4 regions of the Thalassospira sp. CA1 genome follow, and region 2 is predicted to be linked to each of the others. Evidence: predicted binding sites of a transcription regulator. Region 2 holds the regulator's gene; each other region holds the start of a gene.
The links. The regulator PhoB, encoded in region 2, activates phosphate uptake and scavenging genes when phosphate is short. The targets are predictions, from matches to a motif close to TNTCATAAAACTGTCA.

Region 1 (7,772 bases), on a different contig from region 2:
GGCCATACCGGCAAGAAAATCACCGATGTGGTTAATATCGGTATTGGGGGCTCCGACCTTGGCCCGGTCATGGTCAACGAGGCGCTCCGTCCATATCAAATCGATGGCATTCGCTGCCATTTCGTCTCCAACGTTGATGGCGCGCATATTGTCGATACGCTGAAATTCCTTGATGCGGAAACGACGCTTTTCATCATCGCGTCCAAAACCTTCACCACCGACGAAACGCTCACCAACGCCTATTCCGCGCGTGACTGGCTTGTCGGGATGCTCAAAGACGAGGCCGCCGTTGCCAAGCATTTCGTTGCCGTCTCAACCGCCCTTGATAAGGTCGCGGCATTTGGCATTGATACCGACAATGCATTCGGTTTCTGGGACTGGGTTGGCGGGCGCTATAGCCTGTGGTCGGCAATCGGTCTGCCGATCATTCTGGCTGTTGGGTATGACAAGTTCGAAGAATTGCTGCGTGGTGCGCAGTCAATGGACAACCATTTCAAAACTGCCCCGATTGAAACCAACATTCCAATGATCCTTGGTCTGATCGGGGTGTGGTATCGCAATGTGCTTGGGGCTTCCAGTCAGGCCATCCTGCCCTATGATCAGCACCTGTCGCGCCTGCCGGCCTATCTGCAGCAGGCCGATATGGAAAGTAACGGCAAGTCTGTGACCCGTGATGGCAAACCGATTGCCTATGAAACCGGCCCGATCATCTGGGGCGAACCGGGCACCAACGGCCAGCATGCGTTTTATCAGCTGATCCATCAGGGCACGGAGCTGATCCCGGTTGATTTTATTATGGCTGCCAATGCGCTGCATCCGTTGGCCAACCATCATGACAAGCTGGTGTCGAACTGCCTTGCACAGGCCGAGGCGTTGATGCGCGGCAAGACCGAGGTCGAAGTCCGCAAAGAGCTTTCTGGTAGTGACCTATCACCGGCCGAGATTGATGTGCTCGCACCGCAAAAGGTGTTTGATGGTAACAAGCCCAGCACCATGATCCTCTATAAGCAACTGGATCCCTTCACCCTTGGCCGACTGGTCGCGATGTATGAACATAAAATCTTTGTTCAGGGCATCATCTGGAACGTCAATTCCTATGACCAGTGGGGGGTTGAACTTGGCAAGCAGCTTGCCAAGGAACTGCTTCCGATGGTCGAGGGCAAGGAAGATGCCGGTACGCGTGATGCATCGACCGCAGGCCTGATCAAACGGCTGCATGCATTGCGTGGCTCATAAGCTGGCTTAGTCGTCCTGATCATCAGCGACGATGCGCAATCGATAGTTACCTGAAGGGCGGTTTGGGCCATGGCTGATGCCGCCCTTTTCAAATGTCAGTTTGCGTTCGGCACATAGTTGTTCTGCGACCTGATGCACGCGCGGCATCAAATCCCGCCAGTAGGAGCCAAAGGTTTTGGCAACCTCGGACGGGCATATCGTTTTGTCGGGCCCGCGCTGTGTTGCCAGATCAATCACGCGCTGGCGCAGGATGGCATAGGTTGGTTGATCTTCGTCTTTTCGGTCAAACATCATGATAACTGGTCCTGCATGTTCGTTTTTGCAGGCTGCTTTCGTTGGCGTCGGCACCGGTCAGAGCAATATTGAACCTCGTCCCAGCAATCCTTCCATTTGCGCCGCCAGTTAAACGGGCGCGCGCATGTCACACAGGTTTTTTGCGGCAGGTCTGATTTGCTGTGGCGATGTCCATTGGCATTTTTCGGCATGATACTGTGTTCGGATCACGTTTACCGATTATCCGATCAGGGCTTCGACCATGGCATGTGCCGCCGATCTGCCACTGCGCCAGGCCGCCTCGACCCGTGCGCCAAGGCACCAGTCCCCTGCGGCAATCACCCGGCCGTTCATGCCGTTAAGGTGACTTTTGCCAAGCGGCAATTCAGTCCGCGCATAGCGCCAACGATGGGCTTGCACCGAATGAAGTTCTGGCAGTTTCACACCGCTGACATCACGAAGGGCGGCCAACAGCTTTTCAATCACGCGGTCCTTGTCTTCCTCAAGATGGTGACGTGACCATTCCGGGCTGGCATGCAGGACCCACGGATCGGGTGTGCGACGGTGGAACATGTCATCGTTCTGGCTGCTGCGCGCGGCCCAGCTGATTTCGGGACTGGGATACAGCATCGCGTCAAAGCCGGTCGGAAGTGGGCTTTCAAAGGCGGCCATCACTGCCCAGCACGGCGCCATGACAACCTCGTCAATCGGGGCATAGCGCGGGGCAAGCGGGCGCAAAAGATCGGCAGTTTGCGGGGCAGGCGCGGTGACGATCACACCGTCAAACGGGCCGTAAGTCCCGTCCAGATCATCATGGAGCATAAAACTGCGCGGGCCGGATGGCTCGATGCCGACAATGCGGTGTTGTTTCTGGATCGGGAATGTGTCGACCAGTGGGCGGATCAGTTTGTTCATCTGTGGTGCGCCCTGATACCAGGGCTCTTCGGCAAGATTGCCGACATGGCGCGCGATCGGTGAAAGTGCAGCACCCGATTGCGCCGGGGCGGGCGTGCCGCGATGCAGGTTGGGTGACCAGTTCTGGGCCGCGTTAAACTCGGTTGCTTCTTGCAAAAACGCATTAAAGCCGGGATCACGCGCCGTCACATATTGCGCACCATGATTGAAATGACCAAAGTCGGTGCGCCGTGACGCCAGACGCCCGCCAAGGCCGCGGCTTTTTTCAAAAACCGTTACGTTCATGCCAATGCGGTGCAGCGTGCTGGCCGCCTTTAGGCCCGCCATTCCGGCACCAATGATCGCAATATTCACGTTTGACATCCGTGGCATGTGTGGCTCCTGTCTGGGTCGCGGGGCAAGTCCCGACGGATTGTTTCAAGTTATATTTTCGATACGAAACCAGACCGGGATTGGAGCAGTCCCACCGATAAGAAATTTATGAAACTGTCACGACCGGGTCATGAAACCGTTACAACAAACACGCAGTCTGCCTGCTTTGATTACGGTTATTCCAAGGGGAAAACATGCGTTCTTCATTGATGGCGACAGCCGCTGTTTCGTTGCTTCTGACAGCCTGTGCAGGCACGGCACCCAACCAAACCAAGATGGCGGGTGACGTCATGAATGCGGGTGCGCATCCGATCACGATTGTGCCGATGGGCGAATATCGTACCGGGATGCTAGATGAAAGTGCGGCGGAAATTCCGGCATTTGATCCGGTTTCAAAGCGCATCTTTGTCGTCAATGGCGCGGACAAGGTGGTCGATATTCTTGATATGTCCGATCCGTCCGAACTGACCAAGATCGCTGCGATTGATCTTTCCACCTGGGGCAAGGGTGCCAACAGTGTTGCAATCAAAAATGGCGTTGTCGCAGTGGCCGTCGAAAACATCGATAAGCAGGCACCGGGTCAGGCCGTTTTCTTTGACACTGATGGCGGGTTCATTTCAGCGGTCACCGTTGGCGCATTGCCCGACATGATCAAGTTTTCCCCGGATGGGAAATATGTTCTGGTCGCAAACGAAGGCGAACCCAATGACGCATTCACCAATGATCCGGAAGGTAGTGTTTCGATCATTTCCATGGCCGGTGGTGCAGAAAACTTGTCCGATGATGACGTCCGCACGATTGATTTCAAGTTCCTGAATGATGGCAAGCTGCCCCATGGTATGCGGACGTCCAATCCGGGTGCTTCAAGCGTGGCACAGGACGTGGAGCCGGAATATATCGCCGTCTCCAAGGACAGCAAAACCGCCTATGTGTCGCTGCAGGAAAACAACGCGGTTGCGATTATCGATATCGAAACCGCAACAGTCAAAAACGTCGCCGGTCTTGGCTTTAAAGATCATTCGGTCCATGCATTCGATGCCAGCGACAAGGACGGCAAGATCAATATCCGCACTTGGCCGGTGATGGGCATGTTCATGCCTGACACCATCGATGCGATCAATATTGATGGCAAGGAATGGGTCCTGATCGCCAACGAAGGCGATTCACGCGACTATGACGGTTACAGCGAAGAAACCCGCGTTGGCAAACTGACCCTTGATCCGGTGGCCTTCCCGACGGCAAGCACCCTGCAAAAGGATGAAAATCTTGGTCGTTTGAAGACCACAACCGCGCAGGGTGACGTTGATGGCGATGGTGATTTCGATGTCATCTATAGCTATGGCGCACGGTCGTTCTCGGTGCTGGATGCAGACGGTGAAATGGTCTTTGACAGTGGTGATGCGTTTGAGCAGATATTGGCGGCGAACTATCCCAACGTTTTCAATTCCTCGGATACTGAAAACTACAGCCGTGACAACCGCTCCGATGACAAGGGCCCGGAGCCAGAAGGCATTGCAAGTGGTTATGTTAACGGCACGCCCTATGCCTTTATCGGGCTGGAACGTCAGGGGGGCTTCATGATCTATGATCTGACCAACCCGACCAACCCGCAATTCGTCACCTATCACAGTGATCGTCGTTTCTCCGGCAATCCGGAAAATGATACTGCCGGTGAACTGGCCCCCGAAGGCCTGCAGTTTGTTGATGCCAAGGACAGCCCGACCGGCAATGCAATGCTGGTGGTGGCATCGGAAGTATCTGGTAGCACCAAGGTTTATGACCTGAAGTAACCCGATTACAGCCTTGATTGTTGGATATGGGGAAGCCGGGCATTGCCCGGCTTTTTCCTTTTTAAACGCCAGATGGAAAACGGTTCAAACCGGTGGCGATATCGACTAAACTCCCGCCGCGGTCGGGGACATGGCCGATGAATATCAGGGGAGTTCGGGACACTGACGACGCGACGTGAACCACATATTCTGGTCGTTGATGACGACCAGGAAATCCAGAAGCTTTTGAAGAAGTTCCTGTTGCAACACGGTTTTCGCATTACCACCGTGTCCGACGGCAATGAAATGCATCGTGCGCTGCGCGACTGGAAAATCGATCTGGTGATTCTTGATATCATGTTGCCGGGCGAGGACGGCTTTGCGCTGTGCCGGGATGTTCGACGGACATCCAAGGTGCCGATTGTCATGCTGACCGCGGTGGGCGAGGATACTGACCGTATTCTTGGCCTTGAACTTGGTGCGGATGATTACCTGACCAAGCCGTTTAACCCGCGTGAATTGCTGGCCCGTATCCGTGCTGTGTTCCGGCGCTTTGAAACCGGGGCGGTTGGGCCGTCTGATAACGAAGTCGCCCCGGCGCACAAGATCATTTTTGGCGACTGGACGCTTGATATCGGGTCACGCGAATTGCGCGACGCCGATAATGTCGCCGTGCACCTGTCGACGGGCGAGTTTTCGTTGCTTCTGGCTCTGGTCAAGAACAACAAACGGGCGCTTTCGCGTGAACAGCTTGTTGATATTGTACGCGGGCAAAGCTCGCTTCCGTTTGATCGCAGCATCGATATCCAGATCAGCCGCCTGCGCCGCAAGATCGAAAAAGATGCCAAGAACCCGAAACTGATCAAGACAGTGCGCGGCATCGGCTATCAGTTCTGCGCCGACACCCAAACGATTTAGGCCGACCCATGGCCGATATGTTCGCAAAATTCAGCAACTATATGCGCCGCTACAAGCCGCGCACGCTGGGCGGGCGTATCTTTCTTTTGATGATGCTGGGCGGACTGATCATTGCAGCCCTTAGCGCCATGGCATCCTATTACGTGATCGAGCGGGATGAGCGCATTGGCCGGGCCTATACGCTGGGCTTTACCATTCGCGAACTGGTACGGATTGCCGAAAACCCGGAATTTGAAGAAAATATCATCGATATTGCTGCGCGCGATGGCATGACAATGCGCATCCTGCCATCCGATGATGTCGGGACCTTGTTGCTGTTTTCCAGACCCGCACAGCATATCGCCATGCCGGTCCGTCTGGCCAATACCGGCTGGCCGACTTCGGTCAAGGTGCATTTCGAACGCGGTCGGTTGAGTGCCGAACAGCGCGCCACCATCGAGGCCACCGAAAATCCCAGCCTGTTCTTTGCCGAATTGTCGCGTGAAATTGCCCGTCTGGGGCTTGAGGCACAGGTGGAAATCATGATGCCGTCGGGCAAGCGCATTCTGGTGCACCATAACGAGCTGTGGGCGAATTATTCGTCCCCGTCGCTGGTGTTTCTGATGTTCCTGATGGGGGTGGCGGCGGTTCTTGTCGTGTTTGCCGGGCTTGCCGATTTGTTGGCAGGCCCGTTCAAGCGCCTGACACGTGCGATCATTGATCACGCCGATGATGTCAGCGGCCCACCGGTGGAGGAACGCGGACCGACCGAGGCGCGATCAATGGCCGCGGCCTATAACGATTTGCGCGAACGCATTTCACGGATGCTGGGCGATCGCACCCGGATGCTGGCCGCCATTTCGCACGATTTGCGCACACCCAGCACGCGGTTAAGGCTGCGCGCCGAATTCATTGAAAATGATGAACTGCGTGAAACCGTTTTGCGTGATCTTGATGAAATGGACAGTCTTCTCAATGACGCGCTTGATTTCCTCGGTGACTGGATCGCCAAGGAAGAAGAGCGCACGGTTGATTTCATTTCCGTGCTAGAGGCCATATGTGACGATTACGCCGATCTTGGCCGCCCCGTAAGCTTTGCCGGGCCACAACCCTTGCAGTTCAGCTCGGTCCATACGGTGTTCGGCGGCAATGATGATGCCCATTCCTTTGAGGGCAAGCGCAGCATCCGGTTGTCTTGCCGTCCGGGTACGTTAAAGCGTGCCTTTACCAACCTGATTGAAAATGCCCTGAAATACGGCCATCGCGCCAATGTCAGCCTCGAAGCCACAGCAGATACCGTGCTGGTCACCATCCGGGACGAAGGGCCCGGGATTCCGGTTGAGCATCAGGATAAGGTGTTCCTGCCGTTTTACCGCGTTGAAGGATCGCGGGCGCGCAGCACCGGGGGCAGTGGCCTTGGGCTGTCGATTGTGAAAACGGTCATTGATGCCCATGACGGGCGCATCGAGTTGCGCAATATGCCGGGTAAAGGTCTGGAAGTTATCGTGTCCCTGCCGCGCAGGGTTTGAGGCCATCCCGCCAAGTGCAGGGCAGAGCAGGGCCCAAAAAGAAGAATGGCGGGTGGCCCCCAGAACCACCCGCCAATCAGATCAGATCCGCAACTCGGTATCCGGGTCAAACAGACTGATCTGAGACATGTCGGCCGAGAACGTCATGCTCTCGCCCGGTTTCGGTTGACGGTCCGGACGGACGCGCGCCACGATTTCCTTACCGGCGATTTCGATCACGGTCATGGTGTCGGCACCGGTCGGTTCGATCACTTCGACCTTGCTGTCGAAATTGACATACTGGCTGCCCGGTTCGTCCGACCCGGTACGTTTGTGGGTCAGGGCTTCGGGACGAATGCCGAACACGACATCCTTGCCGATATAACCACGGTAGCTTTCCGGCGCCTCAAACAGCGGCAGGACAATCGGGTTGCCATCGCGCGGGATGGTCAGGGCCAGCTTGCCGTTGTCTTCGGTCAGGGTCGCATCAATGAAGTTCATCGACGGCGATCCGATGAAGCCAGCAACAAACATGTTGTTCGGGCGTTCATAGATGTTCTGCGGCGTATCGAACTGCTGGAGGATACCGTCTTTCATCACCGCGATGCGCGACGCCAAAGTCATGGCTTCGATCTGATCGTGGGTGACATAAACGATGGTCGAGCCAAGACGCTGATGCAGCTTCTTGATCTCGGTGCGCATGTCGACACGCAGTTTCGCATCAAGGTTCGAAAGCGGTTCGTCAAACAGGAAGATATCCGGATCACGGACAAGCGCGCGGCCCATGGCCACACGTTGACGC
Region 2 (7,772 bases):
AATCGGGGGGTGACTTCCTGCACCCCTTGAGAGTCTTAACGTTCTATGAAGTGCACAATTATTGAGCAAAACAATCAAGTTATTGATTTTAAACAATAAAAATACTGTCAACGTGAAATCATTCGGTAATAGAGTCGTAAAAAATGAATATTTTCCTTTGAATCATATTCGCCAGATGCTTGTGAATAAGCGCCATAGCGATTCGCGCCAGAGGAATCACAGAGTCCCTTGGATTGGCCGTCTGGAAAAGTAAATTTTTTCGGGAAATCGCGTATCGATCAGCGCGCGATATTGTGGCGTTCGATTTCCACACCAACCGCAGCTGCATCTTCAAAAACGTCGAGCTTTTCAACCCTGACGATCACCTTGCGCACACGCGGGTCGGCAAGACACATGTCGGCGAGTTTTTCCCCAAGGGTTTCCACAAGGTTGGTGTGACCATCCTGGCAGATGCGGCGCGTGCCGACGACCAGATCCTCGTAGCTCAGCACGGTGGTGATATCATCATTCTGGACACCGTCGCCTTCGAGCACGGCAAGGTCGAGATTGATGCGCACGCGTTGCGGGGCTTCTTTTTCGTGTTCGTAAACACCGATGGAGGTGTGAATGATCATGTCACGCACGAAGACACGGCGCAGGTTGCCTGCACGATCTGCATGGGGCACATCGGCAAATGGCAATGTCGTAATTTTGGCATCCTGTTTAAGGCCTGCGGTCATATTCCGGTCTTCCTTGTGCTGCTTTCCTGTGCAGTTTGATCAACAGAACCACACATGTCCGGCCCGATGTCTGGCAGCGATTTAATGATCACTGCCGGGCATCATTCGTTGGGCGCATCTTCTTCGCCACTGGGCGCCCAATCGAGGTGCTGCCCGCCGTCAAGCGCTAACATTTGCCCGGTGATGGCCGGCGCGGCAAGGAAAAATCGAACCGCGTCGCAAATCTCTTGCGGGTTTGTCCCTATTTTCAGAGGTGTTTTTTCGCACTGCGCGTCGAAATCTTCCTGTGTTTGTCGGCTACTAGGCAGTGCCGGCCCCGGCCCGATGGCATTGACGCGAATTTTTGGTGCAAGGGCCAATGCCAGCGTCTGGGTCAGGGTCCAAAGCCCGGCTTTGGACAGGGTATAGGTCATGAAATGCGGGGTCAGGTTCCAGACACGCTGATCAATCAGGTTGAGGATCATGCCCTGACAGTTATCTGGCAGATGCTTTGCAAATTGCTGCGAGAGGATAAACGGCGCGCGCAAATTGGTTTCCATATGCAAATCCCAGCTTTCGCGGGTTGCGGTTTGCACATCATCAAATTCAAAGGTCGAGGCGTTATTGATCAGAACCCCGATCGGGCCAAGTTGCCTGGTCGCATCGGCAACCAATTGATGGGTTGCATCCTCGTTGGTCAGATCGGCCGAAACGACGCAGGCCTTTTGGCCAAGGTCGCGGACCTCGTTCGCGACAGCTTCGGCGTCTTGTTTCGAGCTGTTGCAATGAAGGGCAATGTCATAGCCGTTGCGCGCCAGATCCAGGGTCAATGCACGACCGATGCGTTTTGCCGCACCGGTGATCAGAACGGATTTCGGGAATTGACCTGTCATTGTTGCCTCGATCCTTCGCAAAGTGTGCGGACCGTCATGAGACAGACGGCCCGCGAACTGATTGAACTGACTATGCTACGACAAGTTGGAAGACATAGACCAGATAGGCAATCACGAATGCAACGCCGGTGATGCGCGAAATCTTGCGCATGGCATAGGCAACACCGAGCAAGCCCACGGTTACCGCCAGCATGATCCAGATGTCGGAGTTCATGATCTGTTCAGGCACCGGGATCGGTGCGATCAGCGACACACCGCCAATGATCACAAGCAGGTTCAACAGGTTCGAGCCAAACACATTGCCCAGCGCCACATCGGAATGCCCGCGGAAGGCGGCAACCACCGATGCAGCGAGTTCCGGAAGCGACGTGCCAAAGGCAACAAGGGTCAGGCCAATCACGGCTTCGGATACGCCAAACTGTCGGGCGACCGAGACCCCGCCTTCAACCAGCCATTCCGCGCCAAACATCAGCGCCACAATCCCGATGACAGTCGCGATGATCGGCCTGGTCCAGCCTTTGGGCTTTTCGCCGACTTCGTCGACTTCTTCCTCGTGCAGGTGGCTGGCCTCGCTTGGCGAATTTTTGTCGTGCTGATAGGTGAAGTACCAGATGGCCGCCAGCACACAAAGCATCACCGCCCCGGCCCAGCGTTCAATCACGCCAAACATGCAAAAGGCGATAAACAGGACCGTGCCCAGCAACATGGTGCCGCCATCGCGCACCACGGTGACCCGCGAGGCCGCAACGGGTTTAAGCAAGGCAACAGCACCCAAAATAAGCAGGATATTGGCAATGTTGGAGCCAACAACGTTGCCCATGGCGATATCGGCCGTGCCTTTGAGTGATGCATTGAGCGAGACGACAAATTCCGGTGCTGACGTGCCGGCGGCGACAATCGTCAGACCGACGATCACCTTGGAAACGCCCAGCAAAAGTGCAAGACCAACCGCCCCCCTTACGATGAATTCACCACCTGCTGTCAGCAATACAAGACCCGCGATGATCTGAAGATAGGGGATTAGCTGTTCCAAAATATCTGCTCGTTTCAAAAGCGATTAAACCGGCCCGTTGTCGGGCCCGCGGAAGATGGCATTTGGCAGCGCGAATGGCAAGTCATCAGGCGGTGACAATCGACACAGCACTTTATAGTGCGATTGGGCGGTGAATTTCGCCAATGCCGCAAATTTACCCACGACTGGCAGGGTTATTTTCGTTATCGTTGTAATCTCGTTATTTTCAGGCATTTAGGTCCTGATACCCATTGATTATTTGACCGCCTTCCGGAACGAATTTCGCCATGCATCACAGCGTCCTGTTTGAGCTGTTTCTTATTCTGACTGCCGCGATCATTGCGGTGCCGATTGCGCACAAGCTGCGTGCGAATTCGATCATCGGCTTTCTGATTGGCGGGTTCTTTATCGGGCCATTCGGCTTTGGCCTGATTTCCGAACGCGAAGACATTTCCACGGTTGCCGAACTGGGCGTGGTTTTCCTGCTGTTCATGATCGGGCTGGAGCTTTCGCGTGATCGTTTGCGCGTGATTGGCGGGCGGTTTGCCGGTCTGGGTGTTTTGCAAATTCTGGTGTCGATGGCAGCCCTTCTGGGGCTTCTGGTTGTCATGGAATTCCCGCTGCCGACGGCGTTGGTGATTGCAGGGGCGCTTGCGCTTTCATCGACCGCGATCATCCTCAAACAGCTTTCCGATGACAAGCAGCTCAATACCCGGTTTGGCCGTGCGGCCCTTGCCATTTTGTTATTGCAGGACGTGGCGGTTGGTCCGTTCCTGATCATGGTGCAGGCGGCAGGTGATGCTGGCACGGAAACCAGCCCGTGGATGAGCATCCTGCTTGGTTTTGGGTCGGTCGCGTTGTTGTTACTGGTCGGGCGCTATGTGTTGCCGCGCCTGTTTCGCTATATCGCGTCGCTTAAGAACCCGGAACTGTTTGCCATCGGCACGCTGTTTGTTGTGCTAGCCGCCAGCACATTGACCGAGGTTTCCGGGCTTTCGATGGCGCTGGGGGCGTTTATCGCCGGGGTGATGCTGGCCGAAACCGAGTTCCGCCATCAGATCGAAGCCGACATTTCACCGTTCCGCGGCGTGTTCCTGTCGCTGTTCTTTATGTCGGTGGGCATGTCGGTTGATGCCGACGTTGTGTATAACGAATTTGGCACCATCGTCATGTGGCTGGTGCTGTTGCTGGTGATCAAGACGGCGGTTTTGTTCGTTCTGGCGCGCGCGATCCGGTTTGAAACCGGCCTTGCCATCCGGGTGGCGATGAGCTTGGCCGCCGGCGGTGAATTTGCCTTTGTCATGTTTGCCCTGGCCGCCCAGAACGGCGCGGTGCCGCTTGAAATGGCAGCCATGCTGATCCCGGTGGTGGCGATTTCGATGGCGCTGACCCCGACCCTGATCAGCCTTGGTCACAAGATCGAGGAAAAGCTTCATCCCAAGGAAGAAGACCAGCTTGGCAAGATTGCCGAGGAGTCCGAGGGCATTCACCAGCATGTTCTGGTGATCGGAAGCGGCCGCGTTGGCAGGGTTCTGGCCCGGTTGCTCAAGACGCGCAATATTCCGTTCCTGGTGCTTGATAGTGATGCACAGCAGGTTTCACGCGGGCGGGCGGAAGGCCTTCCGGTTTACTTTGCCGACGGGTCCAGACCGGAAACTTTCCGGGCGGCACACACCGATGAGGCAAAAATTGCGGTTGTTGCCATGGGGAACCCGCATGCGACCGAGAAGACGGTCGCCCTTTTGCGCCAGCATTACCCGCATCTGAAGATCTTTGCCCGCGCGCAGGACATCACCCATATCGGGCCGCTGTCGCGCCACGGGGCGGATGCCGCCATCCCGGAAGTTCTGGAAACCGGGTTGCGGTTATCCGATCATGTTTTGGCCGCGTGCGATGTGCCGCAGGAAGATATTGATGCCGAAATCGCCAAATTCCGCCGTGCGGACATGCTTTTGATGAACGAACTGGCGCCGCGCCCGCAGCGCAAACCGTCAGGGTCGGAGAATGCAGACAAACCGGCGAAGAAAGAAACCTGAAGACGTTACGCCCTTAAAACAAAAACCCCCGCTGCAACCTGCAACGGGGGTTTTTTTAATTGGATCGGGCTCTAAACCGGCTTAGGCCGCGGTTTCAGAGTCCAGTGCATAGCCCGCGGCACGGACAGTGCGGATGATATCGCGGGTGCCCTTGACGTCATTGAGCGCCTTGCGCAGGCGACGGATATGAACGTCGACGGTGCGGGTTTCGACATAGATATTCGGGCCCCAAACCGCGTTAAGCAACTGTTCGCGCGAGAAAACCCGTCCCGGATGTTCGAGGAAATAGCGCAGCAGACGAAACTCGGTCGGGCCAAGATGGATCGATTTTCCATTGCGGCTGACCCGGTGGGCGGCGAGATCCATTTCGATGTCGGAATAGATCAACTGCCCTTGTGGTTGCGCCGGACCGGACCGGCGCAAAAGTGCGCGGATACGGGCCAGAAGCTCGCCAATGGCAAACGGCTTGGTGACATAGTCATCAGCGCCGGTATCAAGACCGCGGATGCGGTCACCCTCTTCGCCACGTGCAGTCACCATGATCACCGGCAAATCGCGGCTTTCAGGCTTGCGGCGGATCTGACGGCAGACCTCGATCCCCGACATTACCGGCAACATCCAGTCGAGCAAAACCAGATCGACATGGGTTTCAGCCAGAATTTTCAACGCTTCGTCACCGTCACCGGCTTCGACAACCTGCATCCCCTCGCGTTCGAGGTTGTAGCGCAACATGGTTACGATTGCTGCCTCGTCCTCGACGATAAGAACCGTTGGGTCCATCTTCCTATGCTCCCGTGTCAGTCATTCGGTTCGACAACAGCGAAGTTCGCTGCGTCGTTTTTTGGCCGGTCAATTCCCGGCAGGTCTTCGCCCTTGATCCGGTAATAGATCGTTTCGGCGATATTGGTTGCGTGATCACCGATACGTTCGATGTTCTTGGCAATGAACAACAGATGGGTCGATGCGGTAATGTTGCGCGGATCTTCCATCATGTAGGTCAGCAATTCGCGGAACAGCGAATTGTACATATCGTCGACTTCCTGATCGCGTTCCCAGACCCGGTGGGCCTTTTCGGCGTCGCTTTCGATATAGGCATCCAGGACATCCTTGATGATTTCCTGGGCCAGTTTGGCCATGTTCGGGATCGCCTGAACCGGGCGGATCGGCGGGATCTGATTAAGCACCTGCGCGCGTTTGGCGATGTTCTTGGCAAGATCACCAATGCGTTCAAGATCGTTTGACAGCTTAAGGGCCGTCACCACCTGACGCAGGTCATCTGCCATCGGCTGACGCAGGGCCAGAAGACGGACGGCAAAGTCCTGGACTTCCTGTTCGAGCACGTCAATGCGCTGATCGGACAGGATGACTTTCTCGGCCAGTTCGGAATCGCGTTTGACGATGGATCTGATCGAGGAAATAAGCTGGCTTTCGGCAAGCCCGCCCATTTGCGAAATGATGTTGTTCAGACGGGTGAGTTCCTCGTCGAACGAACTTACGATATGGGTATGTTCATCAGCCATTTATGCCTACTCCTGGCTCGCTTAACCGAAGCGGCCGGTAATGTAACCCTTGGTGCGTTCGTCCTTCGGGTTGGTAAAGATCTGATCGGTTTCACCGACTTCAACCAGCCTTCCAAGGTGGAAGAACGCGGTGCGCTGCGACACACGGGCGGCCTGCTGCATGGAGTGGGTCACGATCACGATCGTGTAGTTCGAACGCAACTCGTCTATCAGTTCCTCGACCTTGGCGGTCGCAATCGGATCAAGGGCCGAGCACGGCTCATCCATCAGGATGACTTCCGGGCTGACGGCAACCGCGCGTGCAATGCAAAGGCGCTGCTGCTGACCACCGGAAAGACCGGTTGCCGGCGATTGCAGGCGATCTTTGACTTCTTTCAGAAGACCGGCACGTTCGAGCGAGGTCATGACGATTTCATCAAGCTCATCACGCGAATTGACCAGACCATGAATGCGCGGGCCATAGGCCACGTTGTCATAGATCGATTTCGGGAACGGGTTGGGTTTCTGGAACACCATGCCGATGCGCGCGCGCAACTGAACCACGTCGATCCGCTTGTCATAGATGTCGCGACCATCCAGGGTAACGTCACCTTTGATCGTCACACCGTCAATGGTGTCATTCATCCGGTTCAGGCAGCGCAGGAAGGTGGATTTACCACAGCCCGACGGACCAATCAGTGCGGTTACCTGCTGTTCGGGGATATCAAGGTTGACCTCATAGAGGGCCTGATTGTCGCTATAGAAAAGATCGAGCTTGCGCGCGGTCATTTTCGGTTTTTCGACCGACGGCTCCGCCGTCATTGCGCTCTGGGATACAGCAGCCATTTTACCACTTCCGTTCAAATTTTTTGCGCAGATACACAGCCAGTCCATTCATCAGGACAAGGAAGGCCAGCAACACCATAATCGCTGCCGAGGTTTTCTCGACAAAGGCACGTTCCGGGCTGTCTGCCCACAGATAGATCTGGACCGGCAGAACCGTTGCCGGGTCAAGCGCCCCGCCCGGGATATCAACAATAAAGGCCACCATCCCGATCATCAGAAGCGGTGCAGTTTCCCCCAATGCCTGTGCCATACCAATGATCGTGCCGGTCAGAATGCCCGGCATGGCGAGCGGCAAGACATGGTGGGTGACGGTCTGAACCGGTGATGCACCAAGGCCAAGGGCGGCCTGACGGATCGACGGCGGCACCGCCTTGATCGCCGCACGCGATGCGATGATGATCGTCGGCAAAGTCATCAGCGCCAGCGTCAAACCACCGACAACCGGGGCCGAGCGCGGCAAATGCATGACATTGAGATAGACCTCAAGCCCCAGCAGACCAAACACGATGGACGGGACTGCGGCCAGGTTGTTGATGTTGACTTCAACAATCTGGGTGAAGCGGTTCTTGGGCGCGAATTCTTCGAGATAGATCGCCGCCAGAACCCCAATCGGGAAGGACAATGCCAAAGTCACAAGCAGGGTATAGAACGAGCCAACAGCCGCGCCCCAGATACCGGCAAGTTCCGGTTCGCGGGAATCGCCACTGGTAAAGAAGCGGGTGTGGAACTGTTTTTCCACCGCACCGTCAGCCACCAGTTCGTTATACCAAGCGACTTCCTTGTCATTG
Region 3 (7,772 bases), on a different contig from region 2:
CAGGGGTATAGGCAAAGGCAACGTTTTTGAAGTTGATGTTGCCGCCCGAAACCGCGAGCTCCTTGGCATCCGGTGCGTCCTTGATTTCAGGTTCAATATCAAGAACCGTAAAGACGCGCTGGGATGCAGCAAGGCCTTGCTGCAAGGTGATGTTGATATTGGCCAAACGTTTGACCGGCTCATAGGCCAGAAGCAAGGCTGTGATAAAGGCAAAGAAGCTTCCGGGGTCACTTGCCCCGTCGATCACGCGGTTGCCGCCATAGATGATGATCGCGGTGATTGCTGCACCACCAAGTGTTTCCATGATGGGGGACGAACGCGCGCTAACCGTCGAGGCCTTGAAGCTCAGTTTGAAGACGGTTTCAACCAGCTTGCCCATGCGTGAACATTCATAGGGCTCCATGCCATATGCCTTCACGTGGCGAATGCCCTGGAAGGTTTGTTCAAGCAAGGTGGCGAATTCGCCAATCTGTTGCTGGGTGTTTGCAGACACCTTGCGCATGCGTTTACCCAGTCGTGCAATCGGATAGATCGCAGCGGGAAATACGGTAAAGGCGATGATTGCCAGCAACCAGTCCTTGTAGAACATCACGCCGACAAGGACGACAGCGGTCAGAAGGTCTTTGCCAAAACCAGTCAGCGAGTTTGAAACTGCTGCGCGCATCGCAGTGATGTCGTTGGTAAAGCGCGTGATCAGCTTGCCGGTATTCGTGCTGTGGAAAAAGCCGATATCAAGGCGAATGACGTGCTCATAGAGGCTGTTTTGCAGATCGGCCAGAATACGCCCGCCGACATAGCTCATCAAAACTGTCTGCCCATAGTTGGCAAAGCCTTTGAGAGCAAAGGATCCAAGAACCGCCGCCCCGACGGGCACCAGCATGTTTTCCTTCTTGTTGATGAAAACATCATTGATGATCGGATCCATCAAAAGCGCATAAAGTCCGGTCGCCCCTGCCATTAGCGCCATGCAGAGAAGCGCAAGCAGTATTTTGCCAAGATAGGGGGCAACCGCATCTCGCACGATACGCTTGACCAGCGGCCAGGTACCCCAGTGTTCTGCAGTATGATCCAACGAATTCTTTGGCAATGATTTGATCCCGGCCTTCTTCGCCATTTCCAGATTGTATCGAATTGATACTATCGTTATGGATACGGCATCATAAAAGTAAAATACTCGCGCTGTTGCTAGCACGCTCGGACAAGGGCGGCAAGCTGCTGAGACGCTTTAACGGACACAAAAATGGTCTGCATAACAGCAGATTGCCAACTGCGACATATAAGACAAATAAATGAACGAGCAACTCCACGCACTTGTCGAACGCACCGTGGCCCAGGGTGTCGGTGCACGGGTTTTCCCGCTGCGCTGGGATAACCGGCGCATTTGGGTCAAACAGGCAGTTCCGGCCAAACATAAAGTCTGGCACAGCGTTCAGCGCTTTGCGGCCAACATTACGGGTATTCCATTGTTGCGCCCGACCGTATCGCCCGGCGGGCAAAAGGGCCTTGAAAGCGAGGCCACGACGTTGCGCAAGCTTGCCGCCCTTGGTGTGTTGGTCCCTGATCTGATTGACGTCGGTGAAAACTGGATTGCCATCGGCGATAATGGGCGCATCCTTAAAACCTGCATCGAAGATGATGTCGACAAGGGCAATGATGATGCCATCCGTCGCCATGTTGTTGACGCCGGTGCGGCCCTGGCAAGATTGCATGGCGAAGGGGTCGCGCATGGTGCGCCGTTGCTTCGCAACATGACGCTGCGCGAAGATCATCAGATCGGCTTTATCGATTTCGAAGAAGATCCGAACGCCCGCATGCCGGTAATTGATGCCCAGGCGCGCGACATCTTGCTGTTTGTTTTTTCCATCCAGCGTGAGTTTAAAAAACGCCCGGAATTGCTGCGTGCCGGATGGCAGGCCTATGTTGAGGCCGCTGGTGCAACCGCACCGCAATTGGTGCCGCTGCGTAAGGTGATCAGGCTATTGCGCCCGGTCTATCTGATGCTGCGCCCGTTCCGTCGCTGGCTGGGTACGGATGCGCTCAACGGTCTTTGGGCATACCGCACCTTGCGCAAAAGCCTGTATCGCTGATTAGGCGTGCGGCCTATTGGGCTGGTTGCCCAACAGGTGCCTTGCCTGCCACGGTTTCAGGCGCGTGATCCGGTTTTGCGACCGCTGACTTTGCTGCGCTGGTATTAGCCGCGTCATCCAGTGAAATGCGGGTTGCCTCGACACCATCAAATCCACCGGAAAACGGTGCCAGATTGTGCAGGAACTGGTTGGCCGAGTTGCGCCAGCTATATTGTTCGGCCAACGCGCGGGCATCGTCACTTTTAAGTTCCAACGCCGCCAAGGCGGCTTCGCGCAGGTCGGCATCGATGGCGCCGGCCCTGGTGCCACGCACGATATCGGCTGGTCCCTGAACCGGGAAAACCGCAACCGGGGTCCCCGACGCCAGCGCTTCAAGGATCACAAGGCCGAACGTATCGGTCTTGCTGGGGAAGACAAAGACGTCGGCGGCGGCAAAGGCCGTTGCCAGTTCTTCACCGATTTTTTTACCAAGAAACTGTGCGTTGGGATATTTGCCCTTGAGCTCATTTAGCTGCGGGCCATCGCCGACAACGAATTTCGTGCCCGGCAGGTCGAGATCCAGGAAATGGCCGATATTCTTTTCCACCGCAACCCGGCCGACAAACAGCCAGTGCGGTTTTGGGAAATCGCCAAAACTGGCTTCCGGGCGGGGGCGGAACAGGTCCAGATCCACACCGCGTGACCAGATTTGCAGGTTGTTGAAGCCCCAGTCGGACAGTTCCTGACGCAGGGTTTCGGTCGCGACCATGACGGATTGCGATTTGCCGTGGAAATGCTTCATGCCGCGATAAAGGATCGAAAGCGGCAGGCGCCAGCGGGCGTGAATATATTCCGGGAAGCGCGTGTGATAGGCGGTCGAAAACGGAATGCCACGCTTAAGGCAATAGGCCCGTGCGGCCTGACCCAGCGGGCCTTCGGTTGAAATATGAATGGCGACGGGATGAAGGGCCTCGATCATCTTGGCCATTTTGCGTTTGGCAAAAAGCGCCAGCTGGATTTCCGGATAAGTTGGGCAGGGGATGGTTTTAAACTGATCGGGCGAGATGACATGAACGTCATGTCCCATCTCGCCCAACTCGCCCCGTACGGTTTCAAGGGTACGGACAACACCGTTGACCTGCGGATACCAGGCATCGGTTACGATCAGTATTTTCATGCAGTCTTTCCAATCGGTGCATCATTGCCCTTTTTCGAAGAGCCCGATGCAGAGTTGCCCGCTTCATGGGCGATACGAAACATGGAAATCAATTTGCCAAGGCCAAGCGACGGGGCGCTTGCCGCATCGTGACCGGGGCTTGAATGGCTCATTGCCATCTGGCGCATTTCGGCCCAGTGCAGCAGTTCAAGCTTGCCCTCTTTGTCTTCGACAAGGGCAGTACAGCTTTCAACCCAGTCACCATCGTTGCAATAGAGCACATCGCCGATCTTGCGTTTTTCGGCGTGATGGATATGACCACAGACCACGCCATCCACCTTGCGTTTGGCGGCTTCGTGGGCGACGGCATTTTCAAAGTTGCAGATGAACTGAACGGCGTTTTTCACCCGGTTCTTAAGATAGGCTGAAAGCGACCAGTACCCGTAACCAAGACGGCGGCGAACGCCGTTGAAATAACGGTTGAGCGTAATGGCAAGGTTGTAGGCGGTGTCACCAAGGTAGGCCAGCCACTTGGCGTATTTGACGACCCCGTCAAACTCATCGCCATGGATGACCAAAAGGCGCTTGCCATCGGCGGTGACGTGGATATCGTTCATTTTAACGTCGACATGGCCAAAAGTCATATCGACAAACTCGCGGGCGAATTCATCATGGTTCCCGGGGACGAAGATGACTTTGGCGCCATTCTTTGCCTTTTCCATGATTGTCGTGATCACGGCATGATGACTTTCCGGCCAGTACCAGCTTTTCTTGAGGCGCCAGCCGTCAATAATGTCACCCACCAGATAATAGGTGTCTGCCGTCACTTCATTGAGGAAATCCAATAGAAGGTCTGCCTGACATCCACGTGTCCCCAGATGGACGTCTGAAATCCAGACCGTGCGGTAATGCGGTTGCAGCGTCATCGCTGTCATTGCCGCTCCTCCGTATCCTGCCAAAAGGATGGCTGGAATTCGACAGTTTGTCTTGCCGAATACTGTTCCAAGCCAGTATCGGTTTAAAACAAATCGTTGGATTATATAACCCGTTCACAGAAATTTCGCAGTTCTGTAAAGCAACTGTTACATGTTTTATTTCATATGGTAGGTGCTGTGAAAAATTTATTTCATTTTTATTTCGGAAGTGGGTCCAAATGACCGATGCGGATGTGACTGTCATCTTCAATCCACGTGCAGGTGGCAATAAACAGCGGTTTTTATCCCAGATATTGCAACATGCCGGCATCAAGGTGGAGTTGCTACAAACCACCCATCCCGGTCACGCCCGCGAACTGGCCCGCAAGGTCCGTGCCCATCAACGTTTATTTGTTGCCGGTGGCGACGGGTCGCTTAACGAGGCATTAAACGGATTGCTTGATGCCCAGATTGACGGGCACGAAGTCCCGCCACTTGGCATCATCCCGCTTGGAACCGCTAATGTGCTTGCGGTCGAGGTCGGGCTTGAAATCCGGGCCCGCGCGATTGCCGACTATATCAATAATCCCGGCAGGGTCTGGGTGCGTCCGGGACTGGTTAATGGTCGGGCGTTCTTTTTGATGGTCGGCATGGGGGCCGATGCCGATACGGTCGCCAATGTCTCGCTTCGGCTCAAACGCCTGATTGGCAAGGGGGCCTATGTTCTGGAAGGCCTTCGCAACATCTTTTTCCCGCGCCATCGTGATTTTGAAGTCAGTATCGGTCGGGAAAATTATCGGGTGTCGGGCGTGGTTGTAACCCATGCGCAACATTATGGCGGGGCATTTGTCATATCGCCCGATGCCAGCCTGACCGCCAACAGCCTTGATGTGGTTCTGATGCCGGGCAACGGAATCGGGGCCTTGTCACGTTATGGTCTGGCACTGACGCTTAATCGTTTGCATGCCCAAAGTGACGTTTCGGTGGTCCGGGCGGAACGCATCACGATCACCAGTCATTGCGGCCCGGCCCCGCTTCAGATTGACGGGGAAAGTGCCGGCAAGCTGCCGTGCGAGATCAGCTTGTCCCCCTATCCTGTGCGATTGATGGTGCCGCCGGCCTATGCCGCATTGTCTTCAATGACCGATCACCCATCACCTGATCTGCTTCGGATCGCTGCAGATTAAAAGAAATCGCTTCCAAACTTCATTCCTCAGTGTGTCGGGTTGTCTCGCTGATATGCCCGGCTTTCTGAGCTTTATGGCGCATCTGTGATGAAACGTCAGTGACTCCTTGAAGTTGAACTTCTTTTTTCCAATTTAATTTAAGGGGGATAAGTGTGTGCCCCCTCTCCGTTTGAGGATATTGGGCACCGAGACAATTCCGCCAGATCGCATCGGTGAGCGTAGATGGTTGTCTTCGCCTTGCAAGGAGTTTGACGATGGTTTCGGGGTCCTCTGCTTTGGTTCTCAACTCAGGTGTGTTGGCTGACATGCAGATAAAAACAAAAATTCTGGCTGGTTTTGCCGCGGTGCTGGCAATTCTCATTTCGGCACTTGCCTTTGCGTATTTCACCTTTGTTGCGGTGTCACATGATGTGGATGAATATGCCCATTATGTCGAAGAAGCGGCGCTGATCAGCGAGATCGAGACGCAGTTCCTGCGCTTTAACAATCACGCGCGTGAATTTGCCAATACGGCTGATCCGGCAGATGCCAACGCCGTGTTTACCTATGCCAAGCAGCTTGAACTGATGCTTCAAGACGCGCAGTCGCAATTCATGGTCGAAGAACATCGCAATCGCATCGAACATATTGCGCATGAGCTTGATGTCTACCTTGAAAGCTTCACAGCTGCCAAAAGCCTGAGCGACGAATACCATTCCCTGATCCTGGATCGCCTTGAGCCGGACGGGATCAAGATCGTTGCCGATCTCGACAAGCTTGTCGCCCATGCGCAGAATACCGGCGATCTTGAACTCCTCAAACGCTCAGTCGCGGCACGTGAGCATGCGCTTCTGGCAAGGTTGTATGCCAATATCCTGATTGGCCGTCAGGATGACAGCTTTGGCGCCAAGTCGGCCGACGAATTTGCCAAGCTTGAGACCGCACTGGGCAGCATTGGTGATCAACCATTGTCTGGCGAACTTTCCAGTGTTCTGAAGGAAGCCAAGGAACTGTTTGCCGATTATCGTCAGGTCTTCGACAAGGTGCGTGCCGACGAACTGGAAATTGTCGCAACAGTCCACGGGACCATGCGCGAAGCATCCGAGGGCATTATTGCCGATGCCGAGGCCCTGAAACAGGAACTGGCGGTGGCAGAGCACACCATCTTTGAAAAGGTCGTCGCCGAAATCATTCTGGCAGAAAAGGAAATCCTGATCGCATCAATTGGCGGTGCCGTGCTTGGGATGGTTCTGGCCTGGCTCATGGGGGATCGTTTGTCGCGTCCGATCACCGCGATTACGACCATCATGCGCAGGCTGGCTGATCATGATCTGGGTGTTGAAATTCCCGGACAGACCCGCAAGGACGAAATCGGCCAGATGGCGCAGGCGGTTCAGGTGTTCAAAACCAATGCCATTCGCAATGATGAACTCGAAGCCGAAGCCCGCGCGCAGGAAGAACGGTCCAAGGAAGAACAGCGGCGGTTCATGAACCAGACGGCGGACAGTTTTACGACAAGTGTCGGGACCATTATCGAAGCGGTCGCTGCCGCGGCCGTCGAGTTGCAGGCAACTGCCACCGGCATGTCCCAGATCGCAAATTCGGCGTCAGAGCAAACGACGGCCGTTGCCTCGGCCAGTGAAGAGGCAAGTGGCAATGTGGATTCCGTTGCCTCGGCAACAGAGGAGCTCAACAGTTCGATTGAGGAGATCAATCGTCAGGTTGTCTTTTCAAATGAAATCGCCAAAAAGGCTGTTGATCAGGCCCGCGAAACCATGCGCGGTATCAAGGAACTGGTCGAGGCTTCCAACAATATCGATCATGTACTCAAACTGATTAGCGATATTTCCGACCAGACCAATATGCTTGCGCTCAATGCGACGATTGAAGCTTCGCGGGCGGGCGATGCGGGCAAAGGTTTTGCGGTTGTCGCCAATGAAGTCAAAACCCTTTCGGCGCAAACGGCCAAGGCAACAGAAGAAATCCGCGCCCAAGTCGACAGTGTCCAAAGCCGCACTGGCTTTGCCGCCAACCAGATCGAACTGATCAGCCAAACGATCAGCGAAATGGAAGGCATTGTTGCGACCATTTCCTCGGCGGTGGAGGAACAATCGGCAGCAACCCGTGAAATCGCCTTTAACATCGAACAGGCCGCGACCGGGACAACGGTTGTCAGTTCCAACATTGTCACGGTTTCACAGGCTGTAAATGATGCAGGTACAGCATCAAGCGACGTTTTAACCGCTGTCAGCACTTTGTCCGAAAACTTTGCCACCCTGAAAGGTGCGACGGACAATTTCGTCACTGCCATCCGATCGACTTAGGCCTTTCGGGCTTTCAGATACCCAAAAAAGGCAAAACGCCCGGTCAAATCGACCGGGCGTTCTTTTTTTGATTGGGCAATAGCGAGGGTCGGTTACTGCCCGGCCAGCGTCATGCCGTCAATGCGAAGGGTCGGGGCATTGGTGCC
Region 4 (7,772 bases), on a different contig from region 2:
CTGATCGGTCAGGCCATGTTCAATGACCTTGCCCTGTTGCATCACCATCAGCCGGTGCGAAAGAAGTCGGGCGACTGCCAGATCGTGGGTGACGATGATCACCGCAAGATTAAGATCGTGAACCAGCCCGCGCAGCAGATCGAGCAATCTGGCCTGAACAGAAACATCAAGCCCACCCGTGGGTTCGTCCATAAAGACGAGGCGCGGGCTGGTTACGAGGTTGCGGGCAATCTGCAAGCGTTGCTGCATGCCGCCCGAAAACGTTGATGGCAGATCATCAAGGCGCTCGGATGCGATTTCAACCTTGCCAAGCCAGTTGTCCGCATTGCTGCGGATGTTGCCATAATGACGATCCCCGATCGCCATCAGCCGTTCGCCAATATTGGCCCCGGCACTGACATTCATGCGCAGACCATCACGCGGGTTCTGATGCACAAACGCCCAGTCGGTGCGCATCAAAAGGCGACGCTGTGCTTCGGACATCTGATAGACATCGCGCACGCCATCAATCCGGGTTTGATATTCAACCGTCCCCTTGGTCGGTTCCTGTTGGGCGGAAATGCTGCGCAGCAAAGTGGACTTTCCAGATCCGGATTCACCTACGATGCCAAGGACTTCACCGGGGCGGAGGTCAAAGCTGACATCCTTGCAGCCAACCCGGTCGCCATACATCATGGTCAGGTTATCCACGCGCAGAAGCGGTTCGTTCATCTGGGTCATTATTCTGCTGCCTTTCCGCGATCTGCGCTACCTAGGGGTTGGTCATGATGTTGCGGGCCGCGATGGCCGGCTTCCTGTCGTTCCGCGCAGTAATCGGTGTCCGAACAGACGAACATCCGGTTGCCCTGATCATCGAGGATGACTTCATCAAGGTAACTGTCGCGGGCACCGCACATGCCGCATTCATCTTCCCAAGTCTGAACTTCGAACGGATGATCTTCGAAATCGAGGCTTTTGACCTTGGTGTAGGGCGGCAGGGCATAGATGCGTTTTTCGCGACCAGCCCCGAAAAGCTGAAGGGCCGCCATATTGTTCATTTTGGGATTGTCGAACTTTGGTGTCGGCGACGGATCCATCACATAGCGATCATCGACCATCACTGGATAGGCATAGGTGGTCGCGATATGGCCATGGCGTGAGATATCTTCATAAAGCTTCACATGCATCAGACCGTATTCTTCAAGCGCATGCATTTTGCGCGTTTCGGTTTCACGCGGTTCAAGGAAGCGAAGCGGTTCCGGGATCGGCACCTGATAGACAAGAACCTGATCTTCGCGCAGTTCCTTTTCCGGAATGCGGTGGCGGGTCTGAATGATCGACGCCTCGGCGGTTTTTTCCGTGGTGGCGACCCGTGCGGTCTTGGCAAAGAATTGCCGGATGGAAACCGCGTTGGTGGTGTCATCCGCCCCCTGGTCAATGACTTTCAGCGTATCATTCGGCCCGATTACGGCGGCTGTTACCTGAACTCCGCCCGTACCCCAGCCATAAGGCATCGGCATTTCGCGCCCGGCAAACGGCACCTGATACCCCGGTATCGCAACGGCCTTAAGCAGGGCGCGCCGGATCATGCGTTTGGTCTGTTCATCAAGATAGGCAAAGTTATAGTCCGGTGCCCCGTCGGCGGGATTCTTGACAGTCTGTTCCATGGGATTACTCCGCGGCCTCGGGTTGGGATGTGCCATTCTCAGCTTCGGCTTTCGCCAGACGTTCTTCGACCTCGGCGCGCATGCGGCGGACCAGTTCAAGTTCGCCCTGGAAATCGACATAGTGTGGCAGCTTGATATGTTCGACAAAGCCTGTGGACTGGACATTGTCGCTATGTTCCATAACAAACTCGCTGTCCTGTGCCGGACCCATGATCTGTTCGCCCATTTCATTGGCGCGCATGGCGCGATCCACCAGGGCCATCGAAATGGCCTTGCGCTCGTTCTGACCAAACACAAGCCCATAGCCACGTGTGAATTGCGGCAGCTTGGTTTTTGATCCCTTGAACTTGTTGACCGTCTCGCACTCGGTGAGTTCGATGTCACCGATATCAATCGCAAAGCCGAGTTCTTCGGGCTCGATCTCGACCGAGACGGTGCCATAGCGGATTTCACCGACAAAGGCGTGGCTATTGGCATAGCCGCGCTGGGTGGAATAGCCGAGTGCGAGGACAAATCCCTCATCCCCGCGCGACAGGTTCTGCAAACGCAGATCCCTTCCGGCCGGGAACTTGACCGGCTCTCGGGTCAGGTCGGCGACCGGGGCGTTTTCATCGACCGGAACCGGTTCATCCTGAATAAGGCCTTCATAGTTCAGGATGTCATCCAAAACGCGCGGCATGTTCTCATCAATCGGATTTTCACCGCTTGGCGCCTCGGTCGGTGCTTCGCCATTGGCCATCAGGGTGAAATCCAGAAGGCGATGCGTGTAGTCAAAGGTCGGGCCCAGGATCTGTCCGCCGGGCAGGTCCTTGAAGGTTGCCGAAATGCGGCGCGATACGTCCATTTCGGCGGTTTTGATTGGCTTGGAAAAGGCAAAACGTGGCAGCGTCGTGCGATAGGCCCGCATCAAAAAGATCGCCTCGATCAGATCACCACGGGCCTGCTTGATGGCAAGGGCGGCCAGATCGCGATCATAAAGCGATCCTTCGGCCATGACGCGGGTGACGGATAGCGAGAGTTGCTGTTCGATCTGATCAGTTTCGATTTCGGCAATGTCCGTATCGCCCCGGCGCTGCTCGGCCAGAAGCTTGTGCGCATTGTTGATGGCGCGTTCGCCACCTTTTACTGCAACATACATGATTAATTGACCTCGATCCGGGTGGTGCGTGACAGGGCGGCGATCTGGGTTTCGCTTGCGAAAATCACATCAACACCGCACGGAAACAGGTGATGGTTCTCTGCCCGCCATGCGTGGAAGCTTTCGGGTAGCCCCTTGATCGCAAGGCTGTGCGTGTCCTTGATGCCCGGGCCCTTAAGGGTCATGGACGGACGATCTGAAATCTCATCGACCATCAGTATCAGGGTTGCCGATTGATCCGGATATTCCGCATTTCCAACGGCAAGATCGGTAACAAAGGACAGATCATCGGAAATGCGCGCAATCGCAAAATCGGCCTGTTTGACATCCGTGCTGAGTGGGCAACCGCAATGGAATTTCAAATGATCGCCTGCGGTCTGGGTCGCGCAGTTTGGTGACAGCCAGACTGTGGTATCCATATCTGCCATCGCAAGAAGCGTTGCGGTGGCTGCTTTGTTCAGGCCATCGGGAGCGGAAATATTGACCGGCAAATTATAAATGCGACCCGGACGCGACATCGCATCCAACAGGGCGCGGAAAACAGCGTTTGAATCAAATGCTTCATGGTCAAAACCGGGCAGCAATTCACTTGTCTGGGCGGGGGTTGATTGGGGTTGGGGCGTCATTCGTCTTCTCCGCGGACAAGGGTGAAGAAATCAACTTTGGTGGCGGCAACCTTGCGCGCATGATCGCGTTTTGCGGCGGCCTGTTCGGCGGCCAGGGTGTCGATGAAATCGCTTGCCGATCCGTCGCGCAGCATCACCGCATCAAACAGGGCGGCATATTGCGCCTGAATGCGATCGCGTCCCTTGACGTAGGAATGTCCGACCGTGCCGTCTGACAGCGTGACGGCACAACGCGTCACGGTCATTTCACCAAGGTTAAACCGCTGCCCGGCACCACCAGCGCGGCCGCGTACCATCACCATGCCGATTTGCGGTTCGCGCAGGTGTGTCCAGCTTTCGCTGCTGTGATTTTCCGACCATTCGGTTTCAAGGCGGGCGCGGGATGTGCGGGCCAGAACCGACATCCATTTCTGGCGCGCGGCAATGTGCGGATCGCTGGGGGTGTCTGCATTCCGGTTTTGATCTGTCCCGGCATTCGGGGCGGGGTGCGCCGTCATCAAACTGATCCCTTTTCAACTTATGTCGACAACTTCAAAATTTGTCTAGACGTCTATACCTATTGACGTTATAAGCGGATCCGGAGCCAAAGGCAAAGGTCTTGCGGTGAAAGTTTTGTGAACGGGGAATGCAATGGATTGGGAACCGGGCCTATCTATTTGGAAGCAAATCGAAAAGCAGCTTCTGGCTGATATCTCTGACGGCGTTTTTACGCCCGGCGAAAAGATGCCGACCGAGATGGAATTGGTCCGGCGTTTTGGGGTGAATCGCCATACAGTGCGCCGCGCCATGGCCGCACTTGTCGATTCCAATGTTGTCCGTGTCGAACAGGGGCGCGGGGCTTTTGTTCAGGAACAGATCCTTGACTACCCACTTGGTTCGAAAACCCGGTTTTCGCAGATCGTATCGGGTCGCCATCGCTTGCCCGACAAACGCCTGATTTCGTCCGAGGTCCTTAAAGCAAATTCGACCATCGCGCAGTTCCTGGATGTCAAACCGGGCACGCGGGTGATCGAGTTGTTTTCAGTCTCCGAGGCCGACGGTGTCCCGCTTGCGGTTGCGACAAGTTATCTTCCCGCCGCGCGCTTTGACGGCATTGTCGAGATATTTGTCGGAACCAAATCGCTTACAGAGGCCTTCAAACGGTTCGGGATTGATGATTACACACGAAAGACCACGCGCATTTCGGCAACGCTTCCGTCATCACGTGTTGCCAACCTGCTTAAGCAGGCACGCAATCGACCGGTGATTTCGACCGAAAGTGTCGATGTCGATTCCGCTGGTGCGCCAATTGAATACGGTGTGACCGCCTTTTCAAGCGACCGTGTTCAACTGATCGTCGAGTAGGTGCACGGGCAAAGCCGGTGTGCAGTCTTAGTACTCCCGACCCGGACGGGCCCTGTAGACCGGGAAGCTTAGCTTAAACTTGATCGCACATGCCCGCATCAGGAATGCGGCAAAGAATGCAATCACGGCAATCGGCCCGCGTGGCAAATCAAGGATTGCTGTACCAATCACATAGATCCCCGCACCGACCAGCGCACAGGTGATATAAATCTCCGGGCGCAGAATCAGCGGGATTTCGTTACAGACAACATCACGTACCATCCCGCCAAAGGTGGCCGTGATCATGCCCAGAACGATTGCCACCAACGGGGACACGCCCAGATTAAGGCCGATGGCCGCCCCGGTGACCCCGAACATTGCCAGTCCCAGCGCATCCAGCCACAGCAAGGCAACATAGCGTCGTTCAACCATATGGGCGGTGAAGTAGGTGATGACGGCAGCCCCGATGCAGGTCACAAGCCAAGTGGTATCGCGTATCCAGAAAACCGGTGTTGCCCCGGTAATGACATCGCGCACAGTGCCGCCGCCGATGCCGGTAAAGGTCGCAATCAGGACAAATCCGACCATGTCCATCTGACGACGGGATGCCTCAAGCGCGCCGGTAATCGCAAAAACGGCGACCCCTGCCAGTTCAAGCCAATAGATGATTTCAGTAATCGTCATGATGTCCTTTGCGGGGCCTGCCCGTGATCTGTGGGTTGCGAAACGGGGTGTTCTATCGGCATGCGCAATCTGGTTGCGGCAACATCTTCAAGCTGTTCACGTAACCAGAGATGCGATGGATCATGTTGATAGCGTTGGTGCCAACACATGAAAATAGGAAGATCAAGCGTACCCTTTTTTAGACCTGCGAGCGGCATCGGCGCACGGGCAAAATCACGCAGCGCATGTTTTTGGAGAAGGCTTGGCAAGGTTGCGATCATATTGCTTCCGCGCAGGAATTCGGCAATGGCGGTAAAATTCGGTACCCGCAAAACGATGTTGCGTTCAACACCCTGATTTTCAAGCATGTCGTCAAACTCAAGCGTGCGATTATTGCCATAACGCACCGTGATATGGCGCGCGGATAGATAATCGTCATCGCTTTGCGGGGCGTCGCGTATGTCCGGATCATAAAACACCATGTAATGATCGGTCAGAAGACGCTTTTGCACGATATCCACACCTTCGGGTGGCCGCGGCGAAATCAGAAGGTCGCAATGATTTTCGCGCAGCAAGGCCGGTCCGGGCAGAAGGGACGGCACCACCGTCATCCGGATATTGGCAAGCGCGCCTTCCAGATTGCGAAACAGCGTTGGCAACAACAGATCACGCTGCAGATCGTTGGCGGCAATTGTCAGGCTCATGGATGCGCCATCGGGTTCGAAATGCGCACCACTGGCAAAGGCCTGCATTTGATCAAGAAGAAACCGAGCTTGCTCGGCCAGGTTTTGTGCATGCGCGGTCGCTACGATCCCGCGCCCGGATTTGGTGAAAAGCGGATCGCGCATGATCCGTCGTAATTTTGTCAGGTTATGGCTAACCGCCGATTGCGTCACGCCAAGCCGTTCGGCGGCAGCTGTGACCGACCCTTCTTCAAGAACGGCCAGAAACAGACGCAGCGCATGGCCGTCCAGTTCCAAATGATCAAAATTGCTCATGAATAAGATGATAAATGATGCATTTATTTTATGCAATTGGCCGCGCAGGATGCCTTTAACGCGGACATTCAACAGTCCGGAGCATCATCTGCGGAGGAAAAATCATGGAATTCTATCAGCGTGACAGAACGCTGCAGCCAGCAGGCTACACCCCGATTTACAAGACATCGGTTGCGCGTTCCCCGCGCCAGTCGCTGTTGTCACTGCAAGGATCCTTGTCGGAAATTACCGGTCCGGTCTTCGGTCAGAACGAACTGGGGCCGCTTGATAACGATTTGATCCGCAACTATGCCAAGGATGGCGATCCGATTGGCGAACGTATCATCGTGCATGGGCGGGTTCTGGATGAAAACAACCGTCCGGTGCCCAATACGCTGGTCGAATTCTGGCAGGCCAATGCCGGCGGACGGTATCGCCACAAGAAAGATACCTATCTTGCGCCGATAGATCCGAACTTTGGCGGCTGTGGCCGTGCGCTGACCGATGAAAACGGTTACTACTTTTTCCGCACCATTAAGCCGGGTCCGTATCCATGGCGCAACTACGTCAACAGCTGGCGTCCGGCCCATATCCATTTTTCGGTATTCGGTTCCGGCTTTGCCCAGCGCCTGATCACCCAGATGTACTTCGAAGGCGATCCACTGATCAAGGAATGTCCGATTGTGCATGTCATCCCGGACGAAGATGCGATCAACCGCCTGATTGCGCCGATTGATCTCAAGGGCTCGGTGCCGCTCGATACCATTGCCTACAAGTTTAACATCGTCCTGCGCGGGCGCCGTTCGACCCTGTTTGAAAACCGTCTGGAAGGAAACTGATCCATGGTGCAAAGCCTTGATTATCTCAAAGAAACTGCCTCCCAGACGGCGGGCCCGTATGTTCATATTGGGCTCATTCCCAATCAGGCCGGTTTTGACATTTTTGAAAACAACTTCACCAACGCTCTGGCCAATGAAAACACCCGTGGGGAGCGGATCATCATCGAAGGGCGGGTGATTGACGGTACCGGAACGCCACTGCGTGATGCGCTACTGGAAATCTGGCAGGCCAATGCGGACGGGCGCTACAACCATGAACTTGATCGTCAGAATTCTGGCAAGATCGATGAGGATTTCCGCGGCTGGGGCCGGACGGGAACGGATTTCGATACCGCCGTCTATCGCTTTGAAACCATCAAGCCAGGCGTGGTTTCCGGTCGCAATGGCAAAGACATGGCGCCGCATATCAACTTCTGGATCGTGGCACGTGGTATCAATATCGGGCTGAATACCCGGATGTATTTCGCCGACGAACAAGATGCGAATGCGGCTGATCCTGTTCTGAACCTGATTGAACAGAAAACCCGTCGCAAGACACTGATTGCTGACCGTGATGACAG

Region 1: the regulator PhoB is predicted to act here: its motif matches at 2,901-2,916, upstream of AC5Q5A_RS15355 (choice-of-anchor I family protein).
Region 3: the regulator PhoB is predicted to act here: its motif matches at 4,347-4,362, upstream of AC5Q5A_RS07795 (diacylglycerol/lipid kinase family protein).
Region 4: the regulator PhoB is predicted to act here: its motif matches at 4,015-4,030, upstream of phnF (phosphonate metabolism transcriptional regulator PhnF).

The regions. Positions count from the first base shown of each region.
Region 1 covers NZ_JBZCIA010000009.1:125,446-133,217, forward strand. The annotation lists gene pgi (glucose-6-phosphate isomerase) at 1-1,236, shown strand, start outside; gene AC5Q5A_RS15340 (DUF3253 domain-containing protein) at 1,243-1,530, opposite strand; gene AC5Q5A_RS15345 (DUF2256 domain-containing protein) at 1,527-1,721, opposite strand; gene AC5Q5A_RS15350 (NAD(P)/FAD-dependent oxidoreductase) at 1,750-2,796, opposite strand; gene AC5Q5A_RS15355 (choice-of-anchor I family protein) at 2,991-4,586, shown strand; gene AC5Q5A_RS15360 (response regulator) at 4,749-5,483, shown strand; gene AC5Q5A_RS15365 (sensor histidine kinase) at 5,492-6,991, shown strand; gene AC5Q5A_RS15370 (ABC transporter ATP-binding protein) at 7,073-7,772, opposite strand, start outside.
Region 2 covers NZ_JBZCIA010000001.1:641,025-648,796, reverse strand. The annotation lists gene folB (dihydroneopterin aldolase) at 279-719, opposite strand; gene AC5Q5A_RS02930 (SDR family oxidoreductase) at 821-1,591, opposite strand; gene AC5Q5A_RS02925 (calcium/sodium antiporter) at 1,662-2,624, opposite strand; gene AC5Q5A_RS02920 (cation:proton antiporter domain-containing protein) at 2,891-4,639, shown strand; gene phoB (phosphate regulon transcriptional regulator PhoB) at 4,721-5,419, opposite strand; gene phoU (phosphate signaling complex protein PhoU) at 5,437-6,159, opposite strand; gene pstB (phosphate ABC transporter ATP-binding protein PstB) at 6,181-6,984, opposite strand; gene pstA (phosphate ABC transporter permease PstA) at 6,986-7,772, opposite strand, start outside.
Region 3 covers NZ_JBZCIA010000003.1:208,319-216,090, reverse strand. The annotation lists gene AC5Q5A_RS07815 (ABC transporter ATP-binding protein) at 1-1,114, opposite strand, end outside; gene AC5Q5A_RS07810 (hypothetical protein) at 1,290-2,087, shown strand; gene AC5Q5A_RS07805 (glycosyltransferase family 4 protein) at 2,101-3,243, opposite strand; gene AC5Q5A_RS07800 (UDP-2,3-diacylglucosamine diphosphatase) at 3,240-4,157, opposite strand; gene AC5Q5A_RS07795 (diacylglycerol/lipid kinase family protein) at 4,376-5,323, shown strand; gene AC5Q5A_RS07790 (methyl-accepting chemotaxis protein) at 5,629-7,626, shown strand; gene AC5Q5A_RS07785 (TldD/PmbA family protein) at 7,719-7,772, opposite strand, start outside.
Region 4 covers NZ_JBZCIA010000015.1:40,228-47,999, forward strand. The annotation lists gene phnK (phosphonate C-P lyase system protein PhnK) at 1-720, opposite strand, end outside; gene AC5Q5A_RS19150 (alpha-D-ribose 1-methylphosphonate 5-phosphate C-P-lyase PhnJ) at 720-1,646, opposite strand; gene AC5Q5A_RS19155 (carbon-phosphorus lyase complex subunit) at 1,651-2,784, opposite strand; gene phnH (phosphonate C-P lyase system protein PhnH) at 2,787-3,410, opposite strand; gene phnG (phosphonate C-P lyase system protein PhnG) at 3,407-3,907, opposite strand; gene phnF (phosphonate metabolism transcriptional regulator PhnF) at 4,041-4,754, shown strand; gene AC5Q5A_RS19175 (trimeric intracellular cation channel family protein) at 4,782-5,417, opposite strand; gene AC5Q5A_RS19180 (LysR family transcriptional regulator) at 5,414-6,394, opposite strand; gene pcaH (protocatechuate 3,4-dioxygenase subunit beta) at 6,499-7,212, shown strand; gene pcaG (protocatechuate 3,4-dioxygenase subunit alpha) at 7,216-7,772, shown strand, end outside.